Linked DNA regions of Sinorhizobium sp. BG8. The protein of the gene in region 1 binds, or shares a complex with, the protein of each later gene. Links are inferred from orthologs where the notes say so. Each region holds a gene or a part of one and is shown on either strand. Other genes may lie near its edges. The genes, in order: F3Y30_RS04135 and dnaN.

Region 1 (3,210 bases):
TCGCTGCGACGTTGATCTTCGTCGCACCGGTCGCGCGCTTCAGGGCCTCGCCAACGAGAGCCGTCTCGAAAGTGAGCATGGTCTGGTCCAGGGGCGTCAGCTCGAAAACTTCGCTGATGCCGCCGCGTTGGGGAATGAGCACGAGCCAGGGCCACCGGCCGTCCTTCATCAGCCGCAATTCGCACAGGCCGATCTTGGTCACCAGATCGCTGTCGCGTGCAAGCCGTTCGTCGAGGTGGTATTCCGTCAAGTTTCGCTCCCGGAGTTTCTTTGACAAGAGTCATGCCATGGGTTCGGATGATGCTCCAACAGTTTTTTGAGGGCGTGGCTTGCAATTGGGTTCAATATTGCCGATATGGGGTACGGGAGGTTGGTGGTGGACGAGCCACTCGCCAACCGGGTCAGGTCCGGAAGGAAGCAGCCCTAACGAGCCCAGGCACGGGTCATCGTGCCAGCCTCCCACCCTTTTCCGTCCTGTCTGGACAAGACTTATAGCCAAGCGGCAGGGGCGATGACCGACAATACCCTTCCTCCAGAGCAGGAAAAGCCGGCCGCGTACCGCGTGCTGGCGCGCAAATATCGACCCAAGGATTTTTCGGACCTCATGGTCGGCCAGGAGCCGATGGTGCGGACGCTGACGAACGCGTTCGAGACCGGCCGCATCGCCCAGGCCTACATGCTGACCGGGGTGCGCGGTGTCGGCAAGACGACGACGGCGCGAATTCTCGCCCGCGCACTCAATTACAAGACTGCCGAAATCGACAAGCCGACGATCGACCTCAGGATACCGGGCGAACATTGCCAGGCCATCATGGAAGGCCGGCACGTCGATGTGATCGAAATGGACGCGGCCTCGCACACCGGCATCGACGATATCCGTGAGATCATCGAACAGGTTCGCTACCGGCCAGTCTCCGCGCGCTACAAGGTCTATATCGTCGACGAGGTGCACATGCTCTCGACGCAGGCTTTCAACGGTCTCCTGAAGACCCTCGAGGAGCCTCCGGAGCATGTGAAGTTCATCTTCGCCACCACCGAGATCAGGAAGGTTCCCATCACGGTCCTTTCCCGATGCCAGCGCTTCGACCTGCGCCGCATCGGTGCGTCCGAGCTGGTTGGCCTGTTCACGACCATCCTCGGCAAGGAAGGTGTCTCTGCGGATGCCGACGCCCTGGCAATGATCGCCCGTGCGGCGGAAGGCTCGGCGCGCGATGGCCTGTCACTTCTCGACCAGGCAATCGCCCATGGGAGCGGCGCCGTCGAGGTTGAGGCGGTTCGCTCAATGCTCGGCCTTGCGGACCGAGCGCGGATCGTCGATCTTTTCGAGCATATCGTGAGGGGCGACGCTGCCGCGGCGCTCGCCGAATTTTCCGCCCAGTACGAGGCGGGTGCGAGCCCGCCCGTGGTGCTCACCGATCTTGCCGACTTCACCCACCTGGTGACCCGCCTGAAGTATGTGCCCGAAGCGGTCACCGATCAGTCGCTGAGCGAAATCGAGCGGGTACGCGGACTGGAGTTCGCCAATTCCATAACCGTGAGCACACTCTCGCGCATGTGGCAGATGCTGTTGAAGGGGATTCCCGAGACGGAGTCCTCCAGCAGGCCTGCAGGCGCGGCCGAAATGGTCCTCATTCGCCTTGCTCATGCGGCCAACCTCCCGTCGCCGGAAGATGCGGCACGGCGTCTCGCCGAGCTTGCGAACGGCGATGCGGCCGGCGGAAACGGTCCGAGGCCTTCCGCCGCCGGTTACCCGGGGAGCAGTGTCCAGCAGCCAAGCGCTGCCATGCCGGCGCAGACGCTCGCGCGCCCCTCCGAATCCGGCCCGGCCCGCCCCTCCGGCGGAAGTGCGGCGACGATGCTGCGCGCGGTTCCCCAGGCAGCCCCGCAGCCCGAGACGGTCGGGCGTATCGAGACGCGCGCGGCGGAAGCTCCAGCCGCGCAAGCCGCCGCGAAGGTGCCCGTCGCTTCCCTTAATGACATTGCGGATCTCTGCACGAAGAACCGCGACATTCGACTGCGCGCGCTGTTGCGCGGTTTCGTGCGCCTCGTCCGGCTGGAGCCGGGCCGGCTCGAGATCAACCTCGGCGACGACGCGCCGAAATCACTGGTCGCCGATCTGCAGCGCAGGCTCGAGGAATGGACTGGTACGCGCTGGATGGTGATCCTGTCGCGGGAGGCGGGTTCCCTCACGCTTGCCGAGGCGGAGGCCAAGGAACAGGAGGATCGCGTCGCAGACGCGCGCCAGGATCCGGATGTAGCGGCAATCCTCCAGCGCTTCCCCGGAGCGAAGATCACCGACGTGCGCATCAAGGTGCAGGAAGCGGAGGTCGAGACCCTGGAGGCGCCGGCCGCCGCCGAGTCTGCCGAGGGCGACATTCTCCCAGGCGACGATATCGAATACTGAAAAACCCGAGAACGACGAGAAGGAGAGACCGATGCGCGACATCATGGGCATGATGGGCAAGGTCAAGGAAATGCAGGCCAAGATGGAGAAGATGCAGGAGGAGATCGCTGCGCTGGAGGTCTCCGGCACGTCCGGCGGTGGTCTCGTCTCCGTTACGCTCGATGGGAAGGGCAATTTGAAGGGCTTGAAGGTCGACCCCTCGCTCTTCAAGGAAGATGATGTCGAGATCCTCGAGGATCTGATCGTCGCCGCCCACAAGGATGCCAAGGACAAGGCCGAAGCGCTGGCCGCCGAGAAGACCAAGGCGCTGACGGCCGGTCTCCCGATCCCGCCCGGCTTCAAGCTGCCGTTCTGATCACCCGTTCGGTGCTGGTGGTGGCGGTGGGGCGCTCGGCGCGCGCGCGCTTGTTTCCATACTTGCCGCAATGCGCAGATTGGCCTTCTGGCGCGTGACCGGATCCGTTGCCGGCGCTCCCGCCGAATGACCGGCTGCCGCCGCTTTTTCCGCGAAGGTTCTCAAGGCCTCCCGTCTTTCCCCGGAAAGATCGACGAATCCGGTCGGCGTGTAAGAGGAAAGAATGGTCTCGTAGGCGAATGCGCCGGGCTCGAGTGATCCTGCCGTTCCGACGGGGCCGCCCTCGGCATCGAAGCGTTCCTGCATTCGCTTGAGGGATTGCGCGAGCGTCGGAAGCGCCGTGATGGCGCGCCGCCAGCGGTGCTCGTTGAAGCTGAAATTGCTGATGACCGTCGTTCCGGCTTCCTTGCCGAGTTCGGAGAGGTAGGACACGGTCTTTTTCTCCATGTCG
Region 2 (3,226 bases), 170 kb from region 1 along the record:
GCAGCCGCTGATAAAGTACCTTGCGCGACAGACCCGTCTGGCGGGCGGCCTCCGTCGCGGCCCGGCCGGCCGGCATGTCCCGCACAAGGGAGGCAAGCAGCGCATCGACCTCCGCTTCGGCCGGCGGTCCACCGGGTACCGGCGGCGCGACGACGAGAACGATCTCCCTTTCACGGGATGCCCGTCACCATAGCGATCTGCGAGCTCGGCAAGCGTCCCGCGGCGGAACTCCTCGAAGGTCTTGGTGAGCTCGCGGCACACGCAGGCAGGGCGCCCGGCTCCGAGGACGTCGGCTGCTGCGGCGAGCGTTGCGCCAATGCGATGCGGCGATTCGAAGAAGATGAGGGTGGCCGGAATGTCTGTTAGCTCCGCCAGTCGGTCGCGGCGCGCCTTGTCCTTCGTCGGAAGGAAACCGGCAAACAGGAAGGCATCGTTCGGCAGGCCCGATCCGACCAGGGCAGCGAGAGGCGCGGATGCCCCCGGCACCGGGACGACCTTATATCCGCTCTCGAGCGCCAACTGGCCCAGCCGATATCCCGGATCGGACACGAGCGGCGTACCGGCGTCGGACACGAGCGCGACCGACTTGCCGGCGGAAAGCGCCGCCAGCAGGCGGGGCCCTGCTTCGTTGGCATTGTGCTCGTGGTAGGAATACGGCCGGTTCACGATCCCATAGCGGTCGAGCAGAACGCGAGTAACGCGGGTATCCTCGCAAGCCAGCACATCGGCAGCGGCAAGGGTCTCGAGCGCCCGCAGCGTGATGTCGCCGAGGTTGCCGATGGGCGTCGCCACCAGATAGAGCGCGGGTTCGAGTGGACGCGCCCGCACCGGCGTATCATGGATGCGAAATGTACGCTCTCTTGCGAGAGCGCCGTCACCGTTCGTTTCGAGGTCAGACAATCGAAATTCCTTCCGTTCGCCCTGGCTCGGGCGATACGCTTTTCGTTATGGTGGAGGCGTCGCACCGCTGCAAGCCCCGGCCATTTCACCATTCTGGACTTTCATGAGCGGCAAAGGTTCATGGCTCTTGCAATGCAACAGTAATTTCTGCCATTTTGCCCATCCACATCTTTCCGGCTGCGGCCGGAAACCCAGAGCATATGCCGTGTCCGAAGATTTCCGGCAGGCAGCGGTCGAAAGCGGTATATTCCATGCGCATTACTCTCGAGCGGTCCAACCTTCTGAAGTCGCTGAACCATGTTCACCGCGTGGTGGAACGGCGCAACACGATCCCGATCCTGTCGAACGTCCTGCTGCGTTCGGACGGCGCAAGCCTGGAAATGAAGGCGACCGACCTCGATCTCGAAATAACCGAAGCGACGCCTGCCCAGGTGGAACAGTCGGGTGCGACGACAGTGCCGGCCCACCTTCTCTACGACATCGTGCGCAAGCTCCCGGACGGGGCCGAGGTGCTGCTGGCGACCAACCCGGACGGCTCGACGATGACTGTCGCCTCCGGCCGGTCCAAGTTCTCACTGCAGTGCCTGCCGCAATCCGACTTCCCGGATCTGACCGCCGGAAGCTTCACCCACACCTTCCGCCTCAAGGCGACCGACCTGAAGATGCTGATCGACAGGACGCAGTTCGCCATCTCCACCGAAGAGACCCGGTACTATCTGAATGGCATCTTCATCCACACGATCGAAAGCGACGGGCAGCTCAAGCTGCGCGCCGTCGCGACTGACGGGCACCGTCTCGCGCGTGCTGACGTCGAGGCGCCATCCGGCTCGGAAGGCATGCCCGGCATCATCATACCGCGCAAGACCGTTGGCGAATTGCAGAAGCTTGTCGACAACCCGGACGTGATGGTGACCGTCGAAGTTTCCGACGCGAAGATCCGGTTCACCATCGGTTCGATCGTCATGACGTCGAAGCTGATCGACGGTACCTTCCCGGACTACCAGCGCGTCATCCCGGCGAACAACGACAAGGAACTGAAGATCGATTGCCAGTCCTTCGCCCAGGCGGTCGACCGCGTCTCCACGATCTCATCCGAGCGCGGCCGCGCCGTGAAACTAGCCCTTGCGGAAGGCCAGATGACGCTCACCGTCAACAATCCCGACTCCGGCAGCGCGACTGAGGAACTGCCCGTAGGCTACGAGAGTGATCCGCTCGAAATCGGCTTCAATGCGAAGTACCTTCTCGACATCACTGCCCAGCTTTCCGGCTCCGAGGCGGTCTTCATGCTGGCCGATCCCGGCTCGCCGACGCTCGTACGAGATCTGGCGGGAGACGACGCGCTCTACGTGCTGATGCCGATGCGCGTCTGACGAACGTCGTTTTCGACCCGCTCGCAATTTTCGAAATCAGGTAAGATGACCCGGCCGTGGAGGTGGGGGTGTTTGCGCACGCCCACCACGGGAACCCGTGTGCGCGGACGTGCAGCGACGACGCGCACAACGACCGCGCGCATTTACCGGCGAGGATCGCCCGATGCCGCATTTCAGCTGTTCGTGAATCGCATCCGTGGCGCAGAATGACTTGTTTTTGCCGCAGACGGGAACAATTAATAAATCGAGCGCTTCGAGTCGGATTGGGGAATGACATGAATTTTCGAGTTAAGGTCAAGGAACGGATCGGGAAGAAATTCGACGAGGAGATCCGTTTCTTCAAAGGGTGGATGAGCAATACCAAGGCAGTCGGCGCGCTGTTGCCCACCTCCTCCATCACGGCCCGCAGGATGGCGAGCATCATCGAGCCGCGCTCGAACTTGCCCGTCCTGGAGCTCGGCCCGGGGACCGGCGTGATAACCAAGGCGATCCTGGAGACGGGCCTTTCTCCCGAAAAGCTCTTCTCCGTCGAATATTCCACCGAATTCTATCAGCACCTTCTCACCCGTTTCCCCGGCGTCAATTTCATTAACGGCGATGCCTTCGATCTTTCGAAGACCCTCGGAGCGAAAGCCGGCCAACAGTTCGATTGCGTGATTTCCGCAGTTCCGCTGCTGAACTTCCCCAGCACAAGCGGGTCAGCCTGATCGAAGATCTTCTCGACCGCATTCCCGCCGGGCGCCCCATCGTGCAGATCTCCTACGGGCCACTGTCTCCCGTGGTCGCCATGCCGGATCGCTACCAGATCAGCCACCTCGATTTCGTCGTGCGCAACATTCCGCCGGCGCAGCTGTGGCTCTACCGCAGGCCGCACTGAGCAAGCCTGGGTTACTGCCGCAGAACGGCAATCAGCCGGGAATATTGACTTCCCGGCTTGCGAAGCGCGGTGTCACGTG

The links.
Region 2: the proteins of F3Y30_RS04135 (region 1) and dnaN are in contact, whole or in part, in a cryo-EM structure (PDB 8GIZ), measured with the Escherichia coli proteins. The link is inferred for Sinorhizobium sp. BG8 from one-to-one orthologs.

The regions. Positions count from the first base shown.
Region 1 is NZ_CP044011.1:904,203-907,412, forward strand. Bases 66-2,957 are described here. They hold F3Y30_RS04135 (DNA polymerase III subunit gamma/tau), read left to right. Parts: upstream 66-511; coding sequence 512-2,404; downstream 2,405-2,957. Other genes in these bases: F3Y30_RS04125 (HIT family protein), read right to left, coding at 66-250; F3Y30_RS04140 (YbaB/EbfC family nucleoid-associated protein), read left to right, coding at 2,436-2,759; F3Y30_RS04145 (patatin-like phospholipase family protein), read right to left, coding at 2,760-2,957. Also shown: more of F3Y30_RS04125, read right to left, coding at 1-65; more of F3Y30_RS04145, read right to left, coding at 2,958-3,210. UniProt on the Escherichia coli protein: Part of the beta sliding clamp loading complex, which hydrolyzes ATP to load the beta clamp onto primed DNA to form the DNA replication pre-initiation complex.
Region 2 is NZ_CP044011.1:1,070,412-1,073,637, reverse strand. Bases 303-3,210 are described here. They hold dnaN (DNA polymerase III subunit beta), read left to right. Parts: upstream 303-1,151; coding sequence 1,152-2,270; downstream 2,271-3,210. Other genes in these bases: F3Y30_RS26575 (hypothetical protein), read right to left, coding at 1,019-1,153. UniProt on the Escherichia coli protein: Confers DNA tethering and processivity to DNA polymerases and other proteins. Acts as a clamp, forming a ring around DNA (a reaction catalyzed by the clamp-loading complex) which diffuses in an ATP-independent manner freely and bidirectionally along dsDNA.